Regions from separate parts of the Lysinibacillus sp. GW823-FHT02G10 genome, predicted to be linked through region 2. Evidence: riboswitches for the same ligand, from Rfam matches in the RefSeq annotation. Region 2 holds a riboswitch; the other holds the start of a gene.
What was found. Region 2 has a riboswitch for preQ1 ahead of queF (preQ(1) synthase). Riboswitches for the same ligand answer to the same signal wherever they lie in the genome.
Positions count from the first base shown of each region.

Region 1: another riboswitch for preQ1. It lies ahead of AC1RFD_RS16295 (QueT transporter family protein); the one in region 2 lies ahead of queF (preQ(1) synthase).

Region 1 covers NZ_JBXAJI010000005.1:134,654-146,349, reverse strand. The annotation lists gene AC1RFD_RS16305 (long-chain fatty acid--CoA ligase) at 1-1,476, shown strand, start outside; gene trpB (tryptophan synthase subunit beta) at 1,520-2,683, opposite strand; T-box leader at 2,742-2,941, opposite strand; gene AC1RFD_RS16295 (QueT transporter family protein) at 3,010-3,492, opposite strand; PreQ1 riboswitch class I at 3,499-3,543, opposite strand; gene AC1RFD_RS16290 (ABC transporter substrate-binding protein) at 3,865-4,887, shown strand; gene AC1RFD_RS16285 (ABC transporter permease) at 4,972-6,000, shown strand; gene AC1RFD_RS16280 (ABC transporter ATP-binding protein) at 5,993-6,787, shown strand; gene ilvA (threonine ammonia-lyase IlvA) at 7,351-8,613, opposite strand; gene AC1RFD_RS16270 (TerC family protein) at 8,903-9,646, shown strand; gene bshB2 (bacillithiol biosynthesis deacetylase BshB2) at 9,688-10,377, opposite strand; gene AC1RFD_RS16260 (YojF family protein) at 10,391-10,741, opposite strand; gene AC1RFD_RS16255 (hypothetical protein) at 11,301-11,582, opposite strand.
Region 2 covers NZ_JBXAJI010000006.1:145,045-156,740, reverse strand. The annotation lists gene AC1RFD_RS17870 (transporter substrate-binding domain-containing protein) at 1-14, shown strand, start outside; gene AC1RFD_RS17865 (amino acid ABC transporter permease) at 46-711, shown strand; gene AC1RFD_RS17860 (amino acid ABC transporter ATP-binding protein) at 739-1,467, shown strand; gene AC1RFD_RS17855 (S8 family serine peptidase) at 1,667-5,332, opposite strand; PreQ1 riboswitch class I at 5,642-5,688, shown strand; gene queF (preQ(1) synthase) at 5,814-6,314, shown strand; gene queC (7-cyano-7-deazaguanine synthase QueC) at 6,419-7,078, shown strand; gene queD (6-carboxytetrahydropterin synthase QueD) at 7,082-7,552, shown strand; gene queE (7-carboxy-7-deazaguanine synthase QueE) at 7,545-8,273, shown strand; gene AC1RFD_RS17830 (VUT family protein) at 8,315-8,854, shown strand; gene AC1RFD_RS17825 (MFS transporter) at 8,971-10,161, opposite strand; gene AC1RFD_RS17820 (TerD family protein) at 10,406-11,653, shown strand; gene AC1RFD_RS17815 (tRNA dihydrouridine synthase) at 11,692-11,696, opposite strand, start outside.

The DNA of each region.
Region 1 (11,696 bases), on a different contig from region 2:
GCAGATGCCCTTACGAAGCTTGGGATGACAAGAGGAACAAAAGTCGGCTCCTTTGCGTGGAATCAGCATCGACATTTAGAAGCTTATTTTGCTGTGCCTTGCTCAGGGGCAATCTTACACATGGTAAATATTCGTTTATCAGAAGAGCATTTGATCTATATTATTAATCATGCAGAAGATGAGATTTTAATGGTCGATGTAGATTTATTACCGATCATTGAAAATATTGCGCCAAAACTTGAGACAGTGAAACATTATATCATTATGACGGATGAACCAGCTTTGCCAAAGACTACATTACAAAATGTTTTATCCTATGAGGACATATTAGCTACTGCTGATGAAGAATTTCAATTTCCAGAGGATATTGATGAAGAAGCACCTGCCGGTATGTGCTATACAAGCGCCACAACAGGGAATCCAAAGGGGGTTGTCTATTCCCATCGGGGTTTAGTACTACACAGTATCATGCTGAGTATGTCTGACTCTATGGGAATTGCGGAAAGAGATGTCGTGATGCCGATTGTACCCATGTTTCATGCAAATGCATGGGGCTTGCCTTTTGCTAGTGTCAATGTGGGTGCTACACAAGTTCTACCAGGTCCGCAATTTACTTCAGCATTAATAATGGATTTAATCGAACAAGAAAAGGTTACATTAACTGCTGGTGTTCCAACCATTTGGATAGGTGCCCTACAGGAGCAGGAAAAGAAAGAACGAGATATTAGTTCTTTAAGAGCGATATGCTGTGGTGGATCGGCTTCACCAACTCGACTCATTCGGACATTTGAAGAAAAATATGGGATTCCTTATATTGTTGTCTACGGCATGACGGAAACTACACCAATCGTGGCATTGTCTAATTATATGTCATGGATGGAAGATTGGCCGATTGAAAAACGTATTGAAGCTCGAGCGATGCAAGGGATGACAATGGCAGGTATCGAATCTAGTATTATTAATGAGGCGGGTGAGGTACCTTGGGATGGCGAAACAATGGGGGAATTACGTTTAAAAGGCCCATGGATTTCCAACGAATACTATCGTGATGAGCGAACAGCAGATGCCTATCGAGATGGTTGGTTATATACTGGTGATATTGCTGTACGAACAGCAGATGGCTTTATTAAAATTACTGACCGTACGAAGGATCTTATTAAATCAGGTGGGGAATGGATTTCCTCTGTTGATTTGGAAAATGCGCTGATGACTCATGATGCCGTTTTAGAAGCGGCTGTCATTGCCATGCCCCATGCTAAATGGCAGGAGCGTCCATTAGCTTGTGTTGTATTGAAAGAGGGACAATCAGTAACTGAACCAGAGCTTCTTGCTTTTTTAGAAAATCAATTTGCCAAATGGTGGGTACCAGATGCAGTTGTCTTTCTAGAAGAAATTCCAAAGACATCTGTCGGAAAATTCCTGAAAGCGAAGCTGCGAGATAATGTAGCAGAAATTTATCCTAAATCATTGGTATAGGTAAAAGAGCGATTTCCGTAAATGGAAGTCGCTCTTTTTTGAGTTATTTAGTTAGCATGTGGAAGACTTGTTCAACGTCTTTATCGCCACGACCAGAGATATTAATAATAATGCTTTCCTCAGATGATAAAGTTGGTGCTAATTTTAGAGCATGTGCGACTGCATGTGAGCTTTCAAGAGCAGGAATAATACCTTCAACCTTAGAAAGTACTTGGAAGGCATCTAAAACTTCTTCATTTGTCACGGTCACATATTCAGCACGACCGATTGTTTTCAAATGGCTATGCTCAGGCCCCGCACCTGGATAATCTAAACCAGCTGCTATTGAATAGGTAGGTAGTGGGTTGCCTTCTGCGTCCTGAAGTACTAAACATTTGAAGCCGTGTAGCTCTCCTGGTGTTCCTTCGTTTAAGGTAGCAGCTTTGTCTGGCTCTATTCCAATAAGACGAACATCTTCGTCTGCAATATAATCAGCAAATGCCCCAATGGCATTACTACCGCCTCCTACACAGGCAAGAACAGCTGTCGGCAGCTTTCCTTCCTTTTCTAAAATCTGTTCACGACTTTCGCGGCTAATCACTGATTGAAAATGTTTAACCATTGATGGGAAGGGGTGTGGTCCAACTGCTGAGCCTAATAAATAGAAGGTTGTTTCATAGTTTTCTACTAAGTCAGCGAATGCCTCATCTACTGCATCCTTTAAGCGGCCTTGCCCTTTATCGACAGCTACAACTTTCGCTCCGAGAAGTTCCATGCGAAATACGTTCAATGCCTGGCGTTTTGTATCTTCCAAGCCCATATAAACCGTGCAATCCATTCCAAACATGGCACACGCTGTAGCTGTTGCTACACCATGTTGACCTGCCCCTGTTTCGGCAATCACGCGATTTGCTCCCATACGTTTAGCTAGTAAGATTTGTCCTAATACATTATTGATTTTATGGGAGCCTGTGTGGTTAAGGTCTTCACGTTTTAAATAGATTTTTGCGCCACCTAATTGCTTTGTTAAATTCTCTGCAAAATAAAGAGGGGATTTACGACCGACATATTCACGGAAATAGTAATCTAATTCTTGCTTAAAATCATCATCCTCTTTATACTTTTGAAAATTCTCATCTAGTCTATTTAAAACATTTTGAAGCTCCTTTGGAACAAAGCTTCCACCAAATTCACCGAAATATCCCTTTTTTTCTACTACTGTACTCATCTTAACTCGACTCCTCTATGCTAATTTTTCCAAAAAAAAAGCCACTCCAATCCCTCATAAAAAGGACGAGTAACCGTGGTGCCACCTTCATTCGCAATTTTTGCGCGCTTTCCTGCTCCGGTAACGGGGAGCGAAACGGCCTTACATTTGATAAGGCTGCTCTGAAGTCCATTCACAAGTCTGTACTACTGGTTTGCACCAACCACCAGCTCTCTAAAAGTAACAATGCTTGCTACTACTCTTCTTCCTTGCATTTATTAGAAAGAATTGTAGAGTATTTTCAGAATAGTGTCAAGAAAAAAGACGAATCTAAAAAGATCCGTCAGTTAAATCAAATTTTTAAAGTGAAGGCGTTTGTTTAAAACATACATAATCGGTGCACCTACAGCTAATACAACAAATTCACCCGCCGCGACTGTTAGCCAAGTCCAGAAAAATGGCAACTCTAAAGCCAAGTTCAGCTCAAAGGCAATGATAAACATAGTACATGTAAAGAGCAATGTATTAATAATTAAACGTGCCCAAATATTTTTGACAAATTTACAGATTAAAATAAACAGGCCAAGAGTAATCATTGAATGACCTACACCAAAAACTAAATCGTAAATGCCAAGTGGTGAAAAGAGATTAGAGATCAATACACCAATAATAATCCCTACGGCAAAGCGTGGATTAAAGGCCACTAAATGGTTAAACATCTCAGATACTCGGAACTGTACCTCTGTAAAACCAAATGGGGCAACAAGCATGGTTACAGCTATATATAGAGCCGCAATGATACCACTTGCTGCTAAAAATTTTATCTTCATATTCATTTCTCCTTAGTTTTTTTTCGTGGGATGGTTACGAACCACGGTGCTTTCACACAAGTAAATATTTTATTATAGATATCTAGTAGAAGTCAAATGTCAGACTTTGTCTATAATGTCCTATCGTCGCAAAATTGTCATAAATATTTTTTACTATGTTGAAAAAAGAAATCGAATAACTAAAACAGCGTAGTTTAGCGGTTTAAAGCGCCAAATTAAATGAAAAACTAAAATATTTTGTCACTTTTAAAAGTCAGAACATTCATAATGTTGTTGACGGAGCTCGATAATAACGATAATATAGCGATACATTCACACTTTGTTTGGATAAAGTGCGATAGATATTCGAGAATATAATCGGGGGGATTATTTGTGAAAAGCAATGTAAAGAAGTTGTCATTCCTTCTTTTTGGATTAGTGTTGCTTCTTGCTGCTTGTGGTAGCGGTGGCTCAGGTACAGCAGATTCAAAAGGAAATGAAAAAAACAATGCAAGTGAGAGCGGAAATGCAGACGATAAAACATATAAAATCGGGATTACTCAAATTGTTGAGCATCCATCGTTAAACGCAGCAACGGAAGGCTTTAAAAAAGCAATTGAAGATGCTGGCTTAAAAGTTGACTACGATCCACAAATTGCACAGGGAGATAATAGCCTTAACACAACGATTGCTAACAATCTAGTAAGTGCAAACGTAGATTTAATTTTTGCAAACTCTACACCTTCTGCACAAGCCGCTGCAACAGCAACAAGTGATATTCCAATTATTTTTACATCTGTTACAGATGCTGTTGGTGCACAGCTAATTGACTCAATGGAGAAGCCAGGGAAAAATATTACAGGCACAATCGATTTACATCCAGAAACGATTTCTAAAACTGTAGCATTCCTAAAAGAACTTGGTGCGAAAAAAGTAGGGATGGTATACAATGCGGGTGAGCAAAACTCAGTTGCACAAGTTTCAGAAGTGAAAAAGGTTATGGACGAACAAGGTTTAGTGGTGGTAGAAGCATCAGCATCTACTTCAGCGGATGTAAAACAAGCGACAGAGTCTCTAATTGGTAAAGTAGACGCTTTCTATATTATTACTGATAACACAGTTGTTTCTGCATTAGAATCGGTAATTGATGTTGCCAATACGAATAAATTACCATTAATTGTAGGAGAACTAGATTCTGTAGCACGTGGCGGTTTAGCCGCTTATGGTTTTGAATATTTCGATATCGGTTATGAAGCAGGTCAAATGGCTGTGAAAATTTTAAAAGGTGAAGCGACACCTGCCGATACACCAGCACAATACCCACAAAATCTGAAATTATTAATCAATAAAAAAGTTGCAGATGATTTAGGCATCGAAATTAAAGATTCTTGGGGTGCCGAAATTCTAGAAAAGTAAAACGAAGCGGGGTGCACTATCCCCGCTTTATCTTCATTTTACAAGTGATATAAATAATAAAGAGATTTAGGAGATGATTCAACGATGTTTTTAGCATTATTTGGCGCAGTGGAGCAAGGAATCATCTATGCAATTATGGCACTTGGTGTATATTTAACATTTCGGGTGTTAGATTTTCCGGATTTAACGGTTGATGGAAGCTTTGTAACAGGGGCGGCAACGGCAGCAACAATGGTTTTGCTTGGCTACCACCCAATCTTAGCGACTTTAGTGGCAATTGTTGCTGGATTTATTGCTGGATGTATGACAGGAATTCTTCACACGAAAGGAAAGATTAATCCTTTATTATCAGGAATTTTAATGATGATTGCTTTATATTCGATTAATCTACGTATCATGGGGTTAACTGCAGAAAATACGATAGGTCGCCCGAATATTCCACTACTAAACTCTGAAACAATCTTTTCAAAGTTTCAATCTTTTTGGAGTAATTTAGGGATCGATGATGCTATCAATAACCTATTAAAAAGCATAGGCTTTCAGCATGTACCAGGTACATGGAGTGTGCTGATTGTTGTATTAATCATCACGATTTTAATTAAGTTAATAGCAGATTGGTTCTTAAAGACAGAGGTTGGGCTAGCTATCCGAGCAACTGGTGATAATAAACGAATGATTCGCAGCTTCTCTGCAAATACAGACACACTTATCATTTTGGGGCTAGGTCTTTCCAATGCGCTTGTCGCATTTTCTGGAGCTTTAATCGCACAATACTCGAAGTTCTCTGATGTTAGTATGGGGATTGGTATGATTGTGATCGGTCTCGCATCCGTTATTATTGGTGAAGCTATTTTTGGGACTAAAACTATTATCCGTACAACGTTTGCAGTTATTGCAGGAGCCATCATTTATCGTATTATATTAGCTTTAGCATTACGTGTAGATTTCCTTGATTCAGGAGACATGAAATTAATTACAGCGATCATCGTTATTTTGGCGCTGATCTTACCGCAATTTATTAATAAGAGTAAAGAACGTAAACGTAAAGCTAAACGTGCTGCAGAACTTTCACAAGTAAAAAAAGTAGAGCAGGGAGGTAATGGCCTTGCTTAAATTACATGGTATTAATAAGGTATTTAATGAAGGAACACCTGATGAGAAGATTGCACTTGCGGAGATAAACCTACATTTAAAGCCCGGTGATTTTGTGACAATAATAGGTAGTAATGGTGCAGGTAAATCAACGATGATGAATATGATTTCAGGTGCTTTAACACCCGATTTCGGTACAGTATTGATTGATGGTAATGATGTGACAAGTTTGCCTGAATATAAACGCTCTCAATACATTGGGCGTGTCTTCCAGGACCCAATGGCAGGAACTGCACCTACGATGACAATTGAAGAAAATCTAGCATTAGCATACTCTCGAAATAAGCATAGAGGACTACGCAATGGTGTGGACAAAAAGCGTCGTGAATTTTTTAAAGAATCGCTAGAGATGCTTGGTTTGAATCTTGAGAATCGTCTTTCTGCTAAGGTAGGTTTACTTTCAGGTGGGGAACGTCAAGCTTTGTCGCTCTTAATGGCTACCTTCACAAAGCCATCTATTTTATTGCTGGATGAGCATACGGCTGCACTTGATCCATCACGTGCAGAGTTAATTACCCGTATTACGAAGTACTTAGTGGAAAAAGATAATTTAACGACATTAATGGTAACGCACAATATGCAGCAAGCATTAGATTTAGGGAATCGTCTTATTATGATGGATAAAGGCCAAATCATTTTAGAAGTTGGTGAAGATCGCAAACATGAATTAACAATTCCTGATTTAATGTCCGAGTTTGAACGTATTCGTGGGGAAAAAATGAATTCAGACCGTGCTCTATTAGGTTAATATCGAAACGCTCATACACTTGTATGGGCGTTTTTCATAGTGTAAAAAATTTCATCAATAGTGTTTTTATGAATGGTGTAAATGAATGACCGTTGCAGGTTCCCTAATTTCATGTGTGGGGGGTGCCGATCTATCTTATGGGAGTCTAGTAGCCTTCCAATCCAGCTCATTAATTTAGCAAAGGTCCTCACTACTCTTTATGGAGGGGCGTTGTCACACATCGTTTTTCCACATTGTTCTCTACTGCTAGTATAAAAGAAAATGAAAAAGACATATTTTCAAAATGGTTAATTGGAGTGGAGCCAGCCTCACTCCTAGGAAATTTAGCGTCACAGATGAGACCCTAGGGCGAACGTAAGTGAGTGTAGCGGCTCATCAGACGCCACCTGGACGCTGGCGGAACAGATATCAATCCCTCGCCTTGCCAGAATGTCTCTTTCCGCAGACAATATTGTTTTTTCAACATCAACTAGTTTTAATAATTTTTATTTAGGGAAATTAAACGATCAATAAACTTTATCGCATAAAAAAGCCTCACTTTCAGAGAAGTGAGGCTCTTCATTTTAAACGAGTAAGCCAAATAGTTGAATATCGTTGTTTACTTCTTTGTATTTGAAGCCGAATTCATCCATTCTGGCAAGTAGTCCTTCATATTCAGCACGATCACCTAACTCAATGCCGACTAGTGCAGGGCCACTTTCTTTATTATTTTTCTTGGTATATTCAAAGGTAGTAATGTCATCGTTTGGTCCAAGTACACTAGTGAGGAATTGACGTAATGCTCCGGCACGCTGAGGGAAGCTGACGATGAAGTAGTAAAGTAAGCCTTCGTGTATAAGTGATTTTTCTTTAATCTCCTGCATCCGACCAATGTCATTATTCCCACCACTGATGATGACAACGACTGACTTACCTTTAATTTCTTCTTTATAAAAATCAAGAGCTGCCACTGATAATGCTCCTGCAGGCTCAGCGATAATCGCATGTTTATTATATAGATCAAGAATGGTTGTACATACCTTGCCTTCAGGTACAAGAACAATATCATCTAAATAGCGACGACAAACATCATAAGTGTGGTGACCGACGCATTTTACTGCAGCACCATCAACGAATTTATCAATCCAATCAAGGGCAACTGCGCCACCTTCAGCAAAGGCAGCCTTCATACTACCAGCACCAGCAGGCTCCACACCAATAATTTTACTAGTAGGAGAGAGATTTTTAATGTAGGCAGACACGCCTGACATTAAGCCACCACCGCCAATACTTCCGAATACGTAGTCGATTGGCTCCTCCATATCATTCATAATTTCTACCGCTACGGTTCCTTGACCAGCAATGACATCAAAATCATCAAATGGATGAATGAAGATTTTACCATGCTCTTCACAATAGCTCAACGCGCTTTCAGCAGAATCATCGAATGTATCTCCTGCTAAAATAATTTCCACATATTCACGTCCAAACATACGTACTTGGTCTATTTTTTGCTTCGGTGTTGTTTGTGGCATAAAAATGCTTGCTTGAATTTTTAATTGGGCACAGGCATAAGCTACACCTTGTGCATGATTGCCTGCACTTGCACAGACAACCCCAGCATCGCGCGCTTCATCCTCGATTTTTTTAATTTTATAATAGGCACCACGAAGCTTGAATGAGCGTACATGCTGTAAATCTTCGCGTTTAATATAAATATTAGCTCCGTATTTCTCGGATAAATAGTCGTTTTTTTGTAGTGGTGTGTGCACAACTACATCTTTTAAAAAATGATGTGCAATCAGGACATTCTCCACTTGCACGGTTCTAGTATCAGCAACTTCCATAGTATTCATCCTCCGTTATACGTTTAAAACATTTATCTATGATAGCACACTTTATTAGCTTTTTGTGATTAATTTTTAGTAAATTCTAAATTTTCCGTGTCTATTTTATGATGTAAGCGTTTTATCTTGATATAGCTAATTATTTTATAAAGAAGCAATGTCTCAGACCTAGAATTAGCTCAATTTAAGGGGAGAAAATCAGTTGGTTCAAATCTAAAAAATACTACTCTCATAACAAAAATGGTCAAGCATATACTAGATTAGCTTAGGACAAGTAGGAGGGTATGTAGTGGAAATCATTCAAGGAATTTTATCAACATATTGGAAGTTTTTTGATTTGGCGATGTGGCAAGAAGTACTAATGGACCCTGTCTCCTGGGGACTAATATCCTCATTAATTATTATAGAAGGTTTGCTGTCAGCAGATAATGCACTGGTATTAGCGGTACTAGTGAAACATTTACCAGATAAACAGCGAAAACGGGCATTAATGTATGGTATGCTAGGTGCCTATTTTTTTAGATTTTTATTTATTGGCATAGGTGTTTATCTAGTAGAATTTTGGTTTATTAAAGTATTAGGTGCTTTGTATTTAGGTTGGCTTTGTGTAGCTCATTTCCTTCACATAGGGAATGAGGATAGTGTAAAAGAGGTAAAGAGGTCAGGATGGATGGTGCGTCTTTTCGGCACGTTTTGGGCAACTGTCATTTCTGTTGAGCTAATGGATATTGCTTTTTCAATTGATTCAATCTTTGCTGCGTTTGCGATATCAGATCAGGTCTGGGTGCTTTTAATTGGAGGGATGTTAGGAATATTAATGATGAGGACGATTGCAGGTGTATTTTTAATCATCATTGAAAAAATACCAGAACTCGAAGCAACAGCCTTCATAATTATAGGTGTCATCGGCTTAAAAATGTTAGTAAGTGTTTTCAATATCCACATCCCTCATTATTTATTCTTCCTTTTCTTAGTGATTGCTTTTTCCATCACAATCATTGTGCATATGATGAAGAGAGTAAGATCCGCCTAATTAAAAAGTACTGTTCTCCAAAAATGAGAACAGTACTTTATTTATTTTACATATTTATCTGGGTCAACAATATAGAACTTTTCAACATTAAGCCAGCTCTCGCTCATTGGTTCGCCGTCATCAATACGTTTTTCAGTCTCCTGCATCATCCAACCAGTCTGAGACGCATGGGCTTGTAATGCTTTTAATTTGTCCATTCGCATTTCCCGAATATCATAGACCACATGTGGTTCACCATTTTTTTCAATCGTATCATTGGCGAAGGCACAACCGAATATTTGTGGACGAGCAGCCTTTGGCATACGACGTACAGCTTCAATTACAGCACGTGCTGTTGCTTCATGGTCTGGGTGGACAGCAAAGCCAGGTAAAAATGTGAAAATTAAAGAAGGCATTAGTTCTTCGATTAGCCCTTCCATTAATTTTACCATTTTCTCATCATCTTCAAATTCAATTGTTTTATCACGTAGACCAAGCATGCGTAAATCTTGAATACCCATCGCCTCTGCCGCTGCAACCAATTCCTTACGACGGATTTCAGGTAAAGACTCGCGTGTAGCAAAGGGTGGATTACCTAAATTACGTCCCATTTCGCCTAATGTTAAACAGGCATATGTAACAGGTGTATTCATTTTCTTTGTATAGTAGGCGATGGTTCCCGCAACTGAGAAAGCCTCATCATCTGGGTGAGGGTACACAATTAAAATATGACGTTGTGGTTGTAAATTCAAATAGTCGTCCCCCTTAGTAAGTAAATGGCGTTTCACTAATTTCAAGCGCAATCGCCAATTTTCCAGAGTAGTCTAGTCCAGCCATTAATAAACGGCCTAAATCATCTAATTCAAAATGTGTAATGCCTTGAGCATAAACCCAGCCATGAGGTAATTTTAAACCCACACGATGAGGTGCATTATCTACAATCTTAGCAAGCTCATAGTTAATTTTAGCATTGCGAATAAAAGCACCTGCATTAAAAAACTGTTCATCATAGTGTGCTGCATAAGATCCGTTTGTCGTCTCAAGATGAATATAAACGTCTTTGTTGGCGAAAGAATTCAGCAATTTTTGCAACGTCTCTACTTTTACTTCTTGCATCTTAACACTCCTCTCGATCATTTCTCCTTTAAGTATAGTAAAAAAAATTCGCAAAGGGAAATTGATTGCTTTGATAAAAAAATTGATGATTTATATTTACAAACCTTAGCGCCATTTGGTCCAAATTTTTGAGAGTGTGAAAATGAATCGTAGCATCCAGAGAAATAAATCATCATCTCTAAATCTATGACAAGTTCTTAAGCAATATTCTTGAAAAAATTATTGTAATGTATCAATATAGGGAGTGTGAAAATAAATATGTACAAACTGTGTCGTTTCGCATTGTATCCGTTTTCACATCTGAAAAGATATTGCAACCATGACTTCTTCCTAATTTGTGTGTGTAGACAGCTCCACCTGTTGAAGGTAGTATTATTTCAGAAATAATGAATTCTATCTTGGTACAATAGATGACGTTCCTTGAACAGGTTATGCAAGGTGGCTGTGAAAAAGGGAAGAAAAATGAAGCTCATTATCATAGTATAATAAAAACCGCGACTCTCTTTATGACGGAGAGTCGCGGTTTTTTTATTGAAAATTAATGTAGGCTATGTATTTGTTAGTATCGATTGAGCTTTCGTTCTATTGTATCTAAACGATTATTAACATTTTGTAATTGTTTAAACATTTGCTTCATATAAAGATTTTGATCTTGGGTTTCAGTAGTTTTGGCTTGTGCCAATTCTTCCTCCTCCTGCAGAGCCAATATTGTGGCAAGGGTGGATAATGAGTAACCAAGTGTTAATATGATGGAGGCAATTACTTCAACTTTTGAAGAGGTGATTTCTCCAGCTAGTAAACCTGATTCTTCCGTTAAGTCTTCTACCTTGTTTTTTTTCATTTTTTCCCCTCCCATACAGCTAATATATGGGGTATGAGGCATTAACGTATCTTGTCCAATTTTAATCTTTATCGGATAAATACTCATCATTAAATAATTGTTTAGTATTTGTAA
Region 2 (11,696 bases):
AAAAATCAGAATAAACCAATGCTATAAAAGAAAGGAAGTAGTACTTTGCCAAGTTTTTCGCATTTTTTTCAAATACTAATGGAAACAAAAGGTGTATTCTTTAAAGCTATGCTTTTAACATTAGAGCTGACGGTGGTTTCTATCTTACTGGGAATCATCATCGGACTAGTCTTTGCCTTATTAAAAATTTCTAATATAAAAATTTTAGAACTTATTTCAGATATATATGTCTATTTGGTTCGAGGAACACCACTGATTGTTCAAATATTTATCCTCTACTTCGGAATTAGCGGGATTTTCCTTCTTCCTGATTTTTGGGCTGCTTCCCTTGCTCTAGCGCTACATAATGGAGCTTATATTTCTGAAATCCTTCGTGGAGCAATTCAGTCAGTCGATAATGGCCAATTTGAAGCAGGACGTTCTTTGGGAATGACAAAGACACTGACATTAAGAAGGATTATTCTCCCACAGGCATTCCGTAGAGCATTGCCGCCTTTAGGCAATCAATTTATCATCAGTTTAAAAGATTCTTCGTTAGCCGCATTTATCTCCATGAATGAGCTGTTTAATGTGGCGACAACACTTGGGTCGAATAATTTCGATGAAATGACCTACTTACTCATTGTAGCAGTCTACTATTTATTGCTGGTAGCGTTGATGACATTTGTAGTGAACCGAACTGAACTAAAATTAGCAGTAAGCGACAGATAGGAGCTGAAAAAATTGGACACTAAGGAAATGATTAAAATAAGTCAATTGAATAAATCGTTTGGAGACTTACATGTATTGAAAAATATCGACATGACAGTCTACGAGAGCGATGTTGTCTGTCTAATAGGATCGAGTGGGTCAGGGAAAAGCACCCTCCTTCGCTGCTTGAACTTTTTAGAAAGAAAAGATAATGGCAATATTATAATTGAGGGAAACGAAGTCAATCCACGGACAGATGATCTTAACAAGATTAGAGAAAAGGTTGGGATGGTGTTTCAAAATTTCAACTTATTCCCACATAAAACGGTTTTAGAAAATATTATTGAAGCACCTGTTATGGTAAAGGGTGTAGACAAAGAAAAAGCTATCATCAAAGCAAAACAATTACTGAAAAAAGTAGGTTTGGAGGATAAGTCGGATGTCTATCCTAGTAAACTATCAGGGGGGCAAAAGCAACGGGTGGCGATTGCTAGAGCACTTGCGATGGAACCAGACATTATGCTTTTTGATGAGCCAACATCGGCACTCGATCCTGAGCTTGTGGGAGAGGTTTTAACAACCATGAAAGATTTGGCTGAAGAAGGAATGACTATGGTTGTTGTAACCCATGAAATGGGATTCGCAAAAGAGGTAGCTGATTGGATTGTCTATATGCATGATGGGAGAATTATTGAACGCGGCACACCTGAACAATTTTTCAATCATCCAAAAGAGGAGAGAACACGAGAATTTTTAACTGCAACAATGCTTAAATAAAACTAAAAGGTTCTGAACGGTAATGTTAGGATCTCTTATGGTTTTACATTAAATATTCGATTACTAGATAAAGCATGTACAGAAAAACTGCACATAGACTCGTTACAGCCAACCTTATCATGAGTAAGTGAAATTTAAATAGCAAAAGGAGAAATTGCAAAGCGCAATTTCTCTTTTTGCTGGAACTGTACTTATTTAATTATAACTCAACTTCGGTAACTTCATTATTACCATTACCATTACCATTACCATTGCCCGGCTTTTCAACCAATACATCAAATGTTAATGTGTGGTCACCATACGTTGCTGTAATTGTCGTAGTACCTTGACCTTTACCTTTTACAGCCCCTGCTTTTACAGTAGCTATTTTATCATTTGCTACTTCGTAGGTTGCAAGCGTAGTAACATCTTTTTCTGTTGTTCTACCCTCAAAAGTAGTTACTTCAGTAATCTTAACCATAACCTCTTTACCTATTCTAGTTTCAACCTGAGCTTGATCAATTTCTAGTGTTACGATTGGTGTTTCTACAACAGGTGCTTTTACTGTAACATTTACCGTAACTTCATGATCACCATATGAAATAGTAATCGTAGTAGTGCCCTCACCTACAGCAGTTACTAATCCATTTGCTATTGTTGCAACATTTTCATCTCCCACAACATAAGTTGCTTTTGAAGTTACATCTTCCTCTGTTGCTTCACCTTCTGGAGGAGTAGATGTCTCTGTTACCGTAAGTTGTGCAGATTCCCCAGCTGTTAGGTCTAGCTCAGTTGGATTGACAGAAAGTGTTACTTTTGGTTCAACTACATCTTTTTCAAATATTAGTGCTTCACCAACATTCCCAGCAGCGTCTTCAATTTTTACTGATACAGCATTAGTTTCTGTTGTTACTGGGAATGTGAAGCTACCGTCTTGATTTAATTCAAAAGGAACAGGCGCTTGTATTTCGCCATTCACAGTCGCAATATAGGAAGCTTTTAATTTATCATTTAAATTGTAGTTTAAACCATATAAATATAACTCTTCATTGTAGTCGATATACTTATCTGTTACCTTTCCTGTAGCGACACCTTCAGCTACTGAACCAGTAATTTCTGGTTTAGTCGTTTTCACGATAATTGGTCCAACATAATCGGAAACTACCCCTGATGCCGCAAGACCAGTAAAGTCAATAGTATAGAGACCATCTGGAATTGCTGTGGCAGGTTCTGTTCCCCATGGTTTGTATTGCCCAGCGATATTCAGCGTATAAGAGCCTTTTCCTAGCGCAGTACCTGCATGTAGATAACCGATGTAGCCATCACCATATTCTCCACCTTGAGGATTCATAATATCCCATAGCTCGATATAGTTAGTTGTTACATCGCCAGTTAATGTAAATGAAAGTACAGCTGAATCTTTCACGCCATCTCCATTAAAGGAGAGGTCTGTTTCTGTAATCTTTAAATCTTTAATTTCAGTTACTGCCTCACTTCCAAAGTCAGCTGCGAATGGCAATGAAATTTCTGTAGCACCACCGCTGATGTGAATATACCCCAGTATTTCCGAGCCGTTTGGAGCTGTAGCTTGTGAAGCCGTTAATGTAAGATTTAACACTTGCTCACCAACTAGATTAAATGTTGGCTGGTCGACTGTAACAGTTGCATCACCAAATGATTTTGTCACATCAATTGATACATTATAATTACCGCCGTTCCCCTTTATATCTTTTACTAAAACTTGTTTCGTTACGGAAATATTCTGGTCTTTAAGTGATTGTGGACCAAAAGTAACTGTCCCTTTTAAGTTTTCTGAAACAGCTCCTGTTCCATCTAAAATTGCACTATCCAATGCATAGGCAAGAATTTCTGGATGTGCAGCAGCATAAGCATTTACACGACCTGCACCTTGAGAGAACACATCGTATTTTGTTTTATCTAAAACCTTTGCTGTATTAGAAAGCGCCACTTTTATGTCGAACGCATTCCAATCAGGATTTGCTTGTTTAAGTAATGCAACAATACCTGTAATATGCGGTGTTGCCATAGAAGTTCCTGTTTTACGATCATATGCCTCTGCATAATCTGCAATAGGGAAGTCCTTTTTATACATTGGAATCGTTGACATAATGTTTGTTCCAGGTGCACTTACATCTGGTTTAATATCAAAGTTTGGCGTAGATGGGCCACGGGAACTTGAATCGTTTACTTCATCTCCCAGTGTCTTTGTGGAAGTAAATTGACTAAAGCTAACTTTTCCAGTTCCACCGGCTAATGCAGCACGAATTGCATTGCCATCCGTTTGGGACATATCAAATGTTGGTAGAAAAGCAAAAGAATCACCCAGGAATGTACCTGAAATATTAGGTGCATTTGTTCCACCAGCAAAGTTATGAATAATTGTGGCGACTGCTCCATTTGCCTTTGCATTCGCAATTTTATCAACAAATGCGATACTGCCACGAGAGATTAATGCCACTTTACCTTCTACATCGATTCCCTCATAGTCTTTTACTTCTCCGTTTCCAGGAATAGCAACTAGGTCAAATTCTCCTTGAAGCTGTGTTGCTAAATCCCTTCCAAAAGTTGTTCCCATTAATGGGAGCTGTTTTGTTAAGTTGTAGTCACCAACTGTAACATTCACTTCACCGCTATACATTGTTTCTGGATTTGTTGTGTTACCCACAGCAATTCCTAAACGAGCGGTTGCAGGCGTGCCCATTGTTCCTCGATTTGGGCCGGAGTTCCCTGTTGCAATTACTCCGATTGTTCCAGCCATCATTGCATTATTAATAGCAAATGAACCAGCGTCCGTTTCAGAGTTAGCCCCCCCACCAAGAGAAAGGTTGATTATGTCCATTTTTTCTGTTACAGCCGTTTCAATTGCTTTAACAATACCAGATGTAGCCCCACTTCCATATGCACCAAGAACACGGTAAGCATAAAGGTCTACTTTTGGAGCAATTCCTTTAATGCCGAAATTGTTAGCCCCAATTGCTGCAATAGTTCCAGCAACATGAGTACCGTGAGAAGTATAGAACGAGCTTCCCTTTTCATTAAATTCGGGTGTTCCAGCAGGACGCTCAGAAGGCAAGGTTTCCGATGCATCGTCATCTGCCCGAGGCTTTGTGTAAGTTGATGAATTTGGAATGAAGTTTTTCCCACCCTTGTAAATTCCGGCGAACTCAGGGTGATCTGTGTCAATACCAGTATCTAATACTGCTACCTTTATACCTTGTCCTTCAATTCCTTCATTCCAAAGCTGTTCGATGCCGAGGAAAGAAATACTTGTATTCATTTGAGCCTCTAATTGATCTTCCTTAATCAGTTCTGATGATTTCATTGTATTATCTTCAGATGCGTAAACAATTGCATCAGGTTCAATTAATGTTATTCCTTCTATTGAAAGCAGCTTTGGGAGATCATTTGCTTTCACAGTTGCTGCAAAACCGTTTAAAACAGTATCAAATGTGTAGCCTTGAGTCATTTGAACATTTTTAGTAGCTAATTCTTTCTTAACTTGTGCTTGTTGAGATTTTACATTTGATCGAACTTCATTTGCTCGCGCATTAGAGAACTTTTGGCCTTTCAATTGGCTCATTCCTTGCTCTAGTGCCACAGGCTTTTCAGATAAATGTACGATGACTGCAACTTCTTGATTGCCTGATACATTTTGTAAGCTTTCGTGAAGAGTTGGACCATCTTTAGACAAGCTTAGCTGTTCAGCGATAGCCGCCTTTAATTGAAGTATACTTTCACTTTGGCTATCCTGCTTGAATGGCTTCGAATCTTCAGCATTAGCACTCGATAATGGAACCAATAGAAAAAGCACCATAACGAAAGCTATCATACTACTTAAAAACTTCGTAAACTTAAACTTTTTCAAATCTCATTTCTCCCTCCGCTCTTAATTATCACACTTTTCAGTTTAGTGTGATATTTCCAATTTATCACAGGTGAGATAATTCGAATATCGGAATATTGAAAAATCTCAAAATATTGATAATTAGTATTACTTTGTCAAAAACGTATTAATTCTATTTTCCTAGTAATTTAATAAAAAAGTAGAACTTTTAAATGAGTATTGACTTACAGTGATTCATACTTTTTATCATTTAAGAGTTTTATAAAAAATCCATTTGACGTCCTGTATTATTTTTTGTACGATATTGAAGAAAAGAATGCCCGGACTAGAACGGGAGAGGTTCATAGCTGATACCCTCTATAAAAAACTATGGAAACATGACAATATGCCATGTCCATATCGGACGTGGCTTTTTTTATCTGTTTACTTATGTTTTAAATAGAATGATTGGTGATGCCTCTCTTGAAAAGTGTTGGGAAACATTTTACAAGGAGGTTTTTTTATGTCTGGCAGAAGTCATGAAGAAGGATTAAAGGATTTGACCCTATTAGGTAATCAAGGTACAAAGTATTCCTATGATTATGCACCTGAGGTATTAGAGGCAGTGGATAATCTTCATGCTAATCGAGATTATTTTGTTAAGTTTAATTGCCCAGAGTTTACTAGTTTATGTCCGCTTACAAATCAGCCGGATTTTGCAACGATGTACATTTCATATATCCCAGATAAAAAAATTGTTGAAAGTAAATCTCTAAAGTTGTATTTATTCAGTTTTAGAAATCACGGCGATTTCCATGAAGATTGCGTGAATATCATTATGAATGATTTAATTGCATTACTTGATCCAAGATATATAGAGGTTTGGGGGAAATTTACTCCACGTGGGGGTATCTCGATTGATCCATGGTGTAACTATGGGAAGCCAGGAACTAAATACGAAGAAATCGCAAATTATCGTTTAATGAACCACGATCTTAACCCAGAAAAAATTGATAATCGATAAATGAAGCAAGACAGAGGTTTTTAGCTACCCTCTTAAAAAAACTAAGAAGAAAGCAGCACTTTTTCTTAGAGTGCTGTTTTTTCGATATAAGGGAGTCTTTATAGATGAAAAAGGAAAAAGCAATTGTAGTATTTAGTGGAGGTCAGGACAGCACAACTTGTTTGTTCTGGGCAAAAGAACGCTTTGAAGAGATTGAGGCAGTAACTTTCGATTATGGTCAAAGGCATCGTCTTGAAATTGACTGTGCGAAGGTGATAACAGAGGAGCTTGGTATCAAGCATCACATACTTGATATGTCTCTCCTGAATCAACTTGCTCCGAATGCATTGACACGACAAGACATAAAGGTGAAGGACGGAGAAAATGGTGAGCTCCCATCGACTTTTGTGCCTGGCCGCAATCTCCTTTTTCTTTCATTTGCGGGCGTTTTAGCGAGCCAAGTAGGGGCAAAGCATATTGTAACAGGTGTTTGTGAAACTGATTTTAGTGGATATCCGGATTGCCGAGATGTCTTTATTAAATCTTTAAATGTAACGTTAAATTTATCGATGGATGATTCCTTTGTGATTGATACACCCTTGATGTGGCTGAATAAGGCACAAACATGGGAATTAGCTGATCAGCTTGGGGCACTTGAGTTTGTACGACAAAGAACGTTGACTTGCTATAACGGTGTCATAGCAGATGGATGTGGTGAATGCCCTGCATGTAAATTGCGAAATAAAGGGCTTGATGAGTATTTAAGTTATAGGAAGGAGTCTTAAGGCATGTCAGATTTTAAAATCGTTGAGAGACTCCAGAGAATTGATGTGGATATTCAAAGAAATCAATTGAAATATCATGCAAAGCGTGTTCTCATAAGCAAAGAATTTACCTTCGATGCTGCTCATCATCTACATCATTATGAAGGGAAATGTAAAAATCTACATGGGCATACCTATCGAGCTATATTAGGACTGAGTGGCTACACAGATGAACGTGGTTTGATGATTGATTTCGGCAATATAAAAGAAATATGGAAACATAAAATAGAGATTCATTTGGATCACCGTTATATAAATGAAACGCTTCCACCCATGAATACGACGGCAGAGAACATTGTTGTTTGGATTTACGAAAAGTTGACTGAGGCTTTGCTTGATGAAGGATATAACGGTGTGCGTGTAGAGTTTATCAGGCTTTACGAGACTCCAACAAGCTATGCAGAAGCTAGACGGGAGTGGATGGAAGTTGAGTAAAGTACCTGTTATCGAGATTTTTGGGCCAACGATTCAAGGAGAGGGTATGGTCGTTGGCCAGAAGACAATGTTTGTAAGAACTGCGGGCTGCGATTATTCCTGTTCTTGGTGTGATTCATCGTTTACATGGGATGGCAGTGGAAAGCACCTTATTGTCCAAATGACAGCGGAAGAGATTTGGTCTGAGTTGAAACGTTTAGGGGGCAATGGTTTTTCATTTGTCACAATTTCAGGCGGCAATCCTGCACTCAATCCGAATTTAGCAGAGCTTATTGCCATTTTAAAAGAAAATGACATAAAAATCGGGGTAGAAACACAGGGGAGTAGGTGGCAAAAGTGGATGTATGAGATTGATGAACTGACAATTTCACCAAAGCCACCTAGTTCTGGAATGACCACAGACTACTCGGTGCTCTCTTATATCTTCGAAAAACTTAAAGATCGGAACAGCAATCACCATGTATCCCTCAAAATAGTCGTTTTTAATCAAGAGGATTACGATTATGCTAAACAAATTCACCATCGATATCCCATGATTCCTTTTTATCTTCAAGTCGGTAATGATGATCTCACGGCAACTGATAATTCACAATTAATGATGAATTTATTGGATAAATATCGTGCACTGATTGATAGAGTAATGAAGGATGAGGATTTAAGAGATGTTAAAGTACTGCCACAGTTACATGCCCTTGTGTGGGGAAATAAAAGAGGCGTGTAGGGTGCTCTTACAAAAATTAAATTTACTTGAGGAGTAATAGTTTGAGAATATTATTTTATTTATTATCTATTGTTATTGCTAATGTGGTAACGGCAGCATTTGCACCTTTCCATTTTGGTATGTTTATTGTCCCAATGGGAACGCTTTTAATTGGGGCAACCTTTATTTTTCGGGATCTAGTACAAAATAAATATGGTAGAAAAAAGACGTATTTATTTATTATTACAGCTTTAATTTTATCAGCTGTGGTGTCATTCCTACTAGGTGATACACTTTTAATTGTGGTAGCCTCAGCACTATCATTTGTTGTCGCTGAAACGGCTGATACTGAAATTTATACTCGATTAAAATTACCAATGGCTTGGCGTGTGTTCTACAGTGGTATTGTTGGAGGATTTCTAGATTCTGCAATTTTCGTAGTAATCGGCTTAAGTCCACTTGGTGCCAATATATTGCCGTGGGAAGCGGTACCTGCCGCCATTTTGGGGCAAATTATTGTGAAGACGATTATACAAATGATTGGTGCAATTATTTTAAATAAAGTTGGGCCAATGAAAGAAAAATATATTATTCCAGAATAATTATTCCTTGTTATGAAGATACGGATCACAAGTAAGCTTTTTAAAAACAGGCCCATTCGCTTTATTCGAATGGGTCTGTTTGATTTATATTCTTTCTAATGTACCTCTTGCATTTTTTATGCTGTTTTCTTTTGTTTAAGGTCTAAATGATAACTAAAGAAAGTTAGTAGACTTGCACCGACGGCAACTATACCACCGACCCATGTGACATTCATCAAATTTCCTTGATGATATACAATGCCGCCTAATGCAGACCCAAAAGCGATGCCTACGTTACTTGCCACTGGCATAAGAGAAGCAGCGAGTCCTTTAGCATCTGGTTTATAAATTTCGGCCAAATCTATTAAATAAAGTTGAGTAGATGTTGTTAAGAGGATGGCCATAAGTGACATTAGTCCGATGTTCGCTAATCCTAAAATAAAATGGTTTGTTGTCCAAAATAAGCTTGTCAATACAATAGCTTGTGCGAGAAAGACAAACCGAAGTCGGCCGATGGCATTGTGAGTGGCAATTTTACCGGCAAGAATGTTGCTGAAAATTGAAAGAAAGCCGTAGCCGAATAAGATTAAACTTATAGAATTATTTGGTGCACCCATTCCCTTTAAAATAGGAACAAGGTACGTAAAGACTGCATAGGTTGCACCAAAACCGAGAGCAGGAATGAAAAAGGCAATTAAAATTCGAGGCTGAATCATTAAAGAAAATTGATCCCGTATTGAGCTTCGTACTTGGCTGAGTCGAGTAGGTAAGACGAAAAAAGATGCCGCAAACGCCAACCCTCCGAGAAGAGTGGTTAACATAAAAGTGGCATTCCAGCCGTACCATTCAGCGATTACAATTCCAATGGGTACTCCAACTACATTGGCCAGTGTAAAACCACCGAAAACAAATGATATAGCAAGGCCGCGTTTATTAATCGGCATGGTTTCGCTTGCAACAATCATGGCTAGAGAGATCAATACACCTGTTACAATCGCGGTCATAACCCGAAGTATAAGGAGCATAATATAGCTCGTTGAAATTACACACAGAGCATTTAAGGCAATGAAGGAACCTATCAAAAACAACATCCATTTACGCTTTGGAAAATGGCTTGTTGCTGACATCACGAGTGGTGTAGCGATGGCAAATGTGATAGCGAACGCAGAAACGAGTGTGCCTGCTTTTGCATTTGTCATATGAAGGCTTGAAGAAATATCAGTTAAGATCCCGACAATAACAAATTCGCTTGTCCCAAGAACAAATGTTAATAATGCAAGTGTTAAGATAAGTAACCAATGTCGCTTGGATAACTGTGTATGATGCATAAATACCTCTTTCTTTGAAGAATGTAACTGTGCTACTTAGTAGACACACAATTTAAACATCATATCATAAAATGCATTTATGAGAAATTAGATTGGTTTCCTGTAAATATCAGTGTTTATTTCCAACTTTCTACCTCTAAAGAAGGATTTTGTAAATATTACTCGAATTTTTTAATTGGAAGATTAACTTTGTAATTTTATCAATTTGATATCTATACATAATAAGGGGATAAGGGGGATTCACATGATTCAATTCCTTCAGATGGGAGCAAATACAGTTATAAGTTCCCAAAAAGGTAGTGTTACTATTAGCTACGAAATGTCTAATTCGATCGATATTTCGTTAACTGCATTCCTTTTAACGGATGTAAACAAGGTACAAGGAGATAGCGGCATTATATTTTATAATCAACCAACTAGCTTATCTGGTGCAGCTACCCTGATACCATCTGAGAATGTAGGGAATATAAAAATACATAAAATGAATTTTGACATGAGTAAAATCCCTGAAGGTATTACTAAAATAGCTATAACACTTACAGAAGATAATAGCCGAGGTTTTTCAAATGTGAAAAATTTAAAGGCAGAAATACGTACTGATAACAATATTATCAATTTAGTACCAGCTAATTTTGCAAATGAAAATGGAATCGTAGTATTAGAATTATATCTAAGAAATAGTCAGACAAAGGTGAGATCTATTTGGCGGGGATTTGCTTCTGGGTTAGAGGGGTTATGTAAAAATTACGGTGTTGAGGTTGAACCTGAAGAACAAAACAAGTTTTCTAAATCAACAACTATAAAAAAACAAATGCTGATAGAACCTGATCAATCATTAAATGTTCCAGAAAGTACAAATAGACAAAGCATGTTGTCACCGATAAATCTTGAAAAGGTAAAGGGGAATGTCAGTCTCACCAAAGGTCAAAAGCCAGTTATCATTGATAAAACGCCTGAAATTACTGCTACGGTATCATGGCAAACTGGTACTGACTACGATATATATGCTTTAGTCTATACAAAGGATGGTCAGCAGATCGATGTAGCTATGTTTGGGGCGAAAAATACACCTCCACTTAGGAGTTTTCACAACGGGGTAGTCGAACACATGGGGGATGTTGGGAGAGATGCTGGTTCAACAAAAACTGAAGTAATCAAATTGAGATTAAATAATAATGTTTTAGCTGTTGTTCCTGTGGTTTATTCCGCCCAATCAAATGGCACAGGCTCATTCTACAGATATAAGGTGTCTATGAGTATAGATAATCATAATGGAACCTCCGTTACTATTTTTGCTAAAAATGCTAATAATAATGATAGAATTTATTCCTGTGTGCCTGGAATACTTCATAATACTCCAGATGGCGTGATTATCAGCCCATTAGAGCTTTATAGTGAACCAAATTCTGAACGTAGACCTAAGCTGAAGATGGGCTCTTCTAATATGGTAGAAGTTCTAATGGATAAAGGCCCAATAAATGATTACAAGTAAAAGCAAATAAAAAGGAGAGTGCCGAAGCCAATCTCCTCTTATT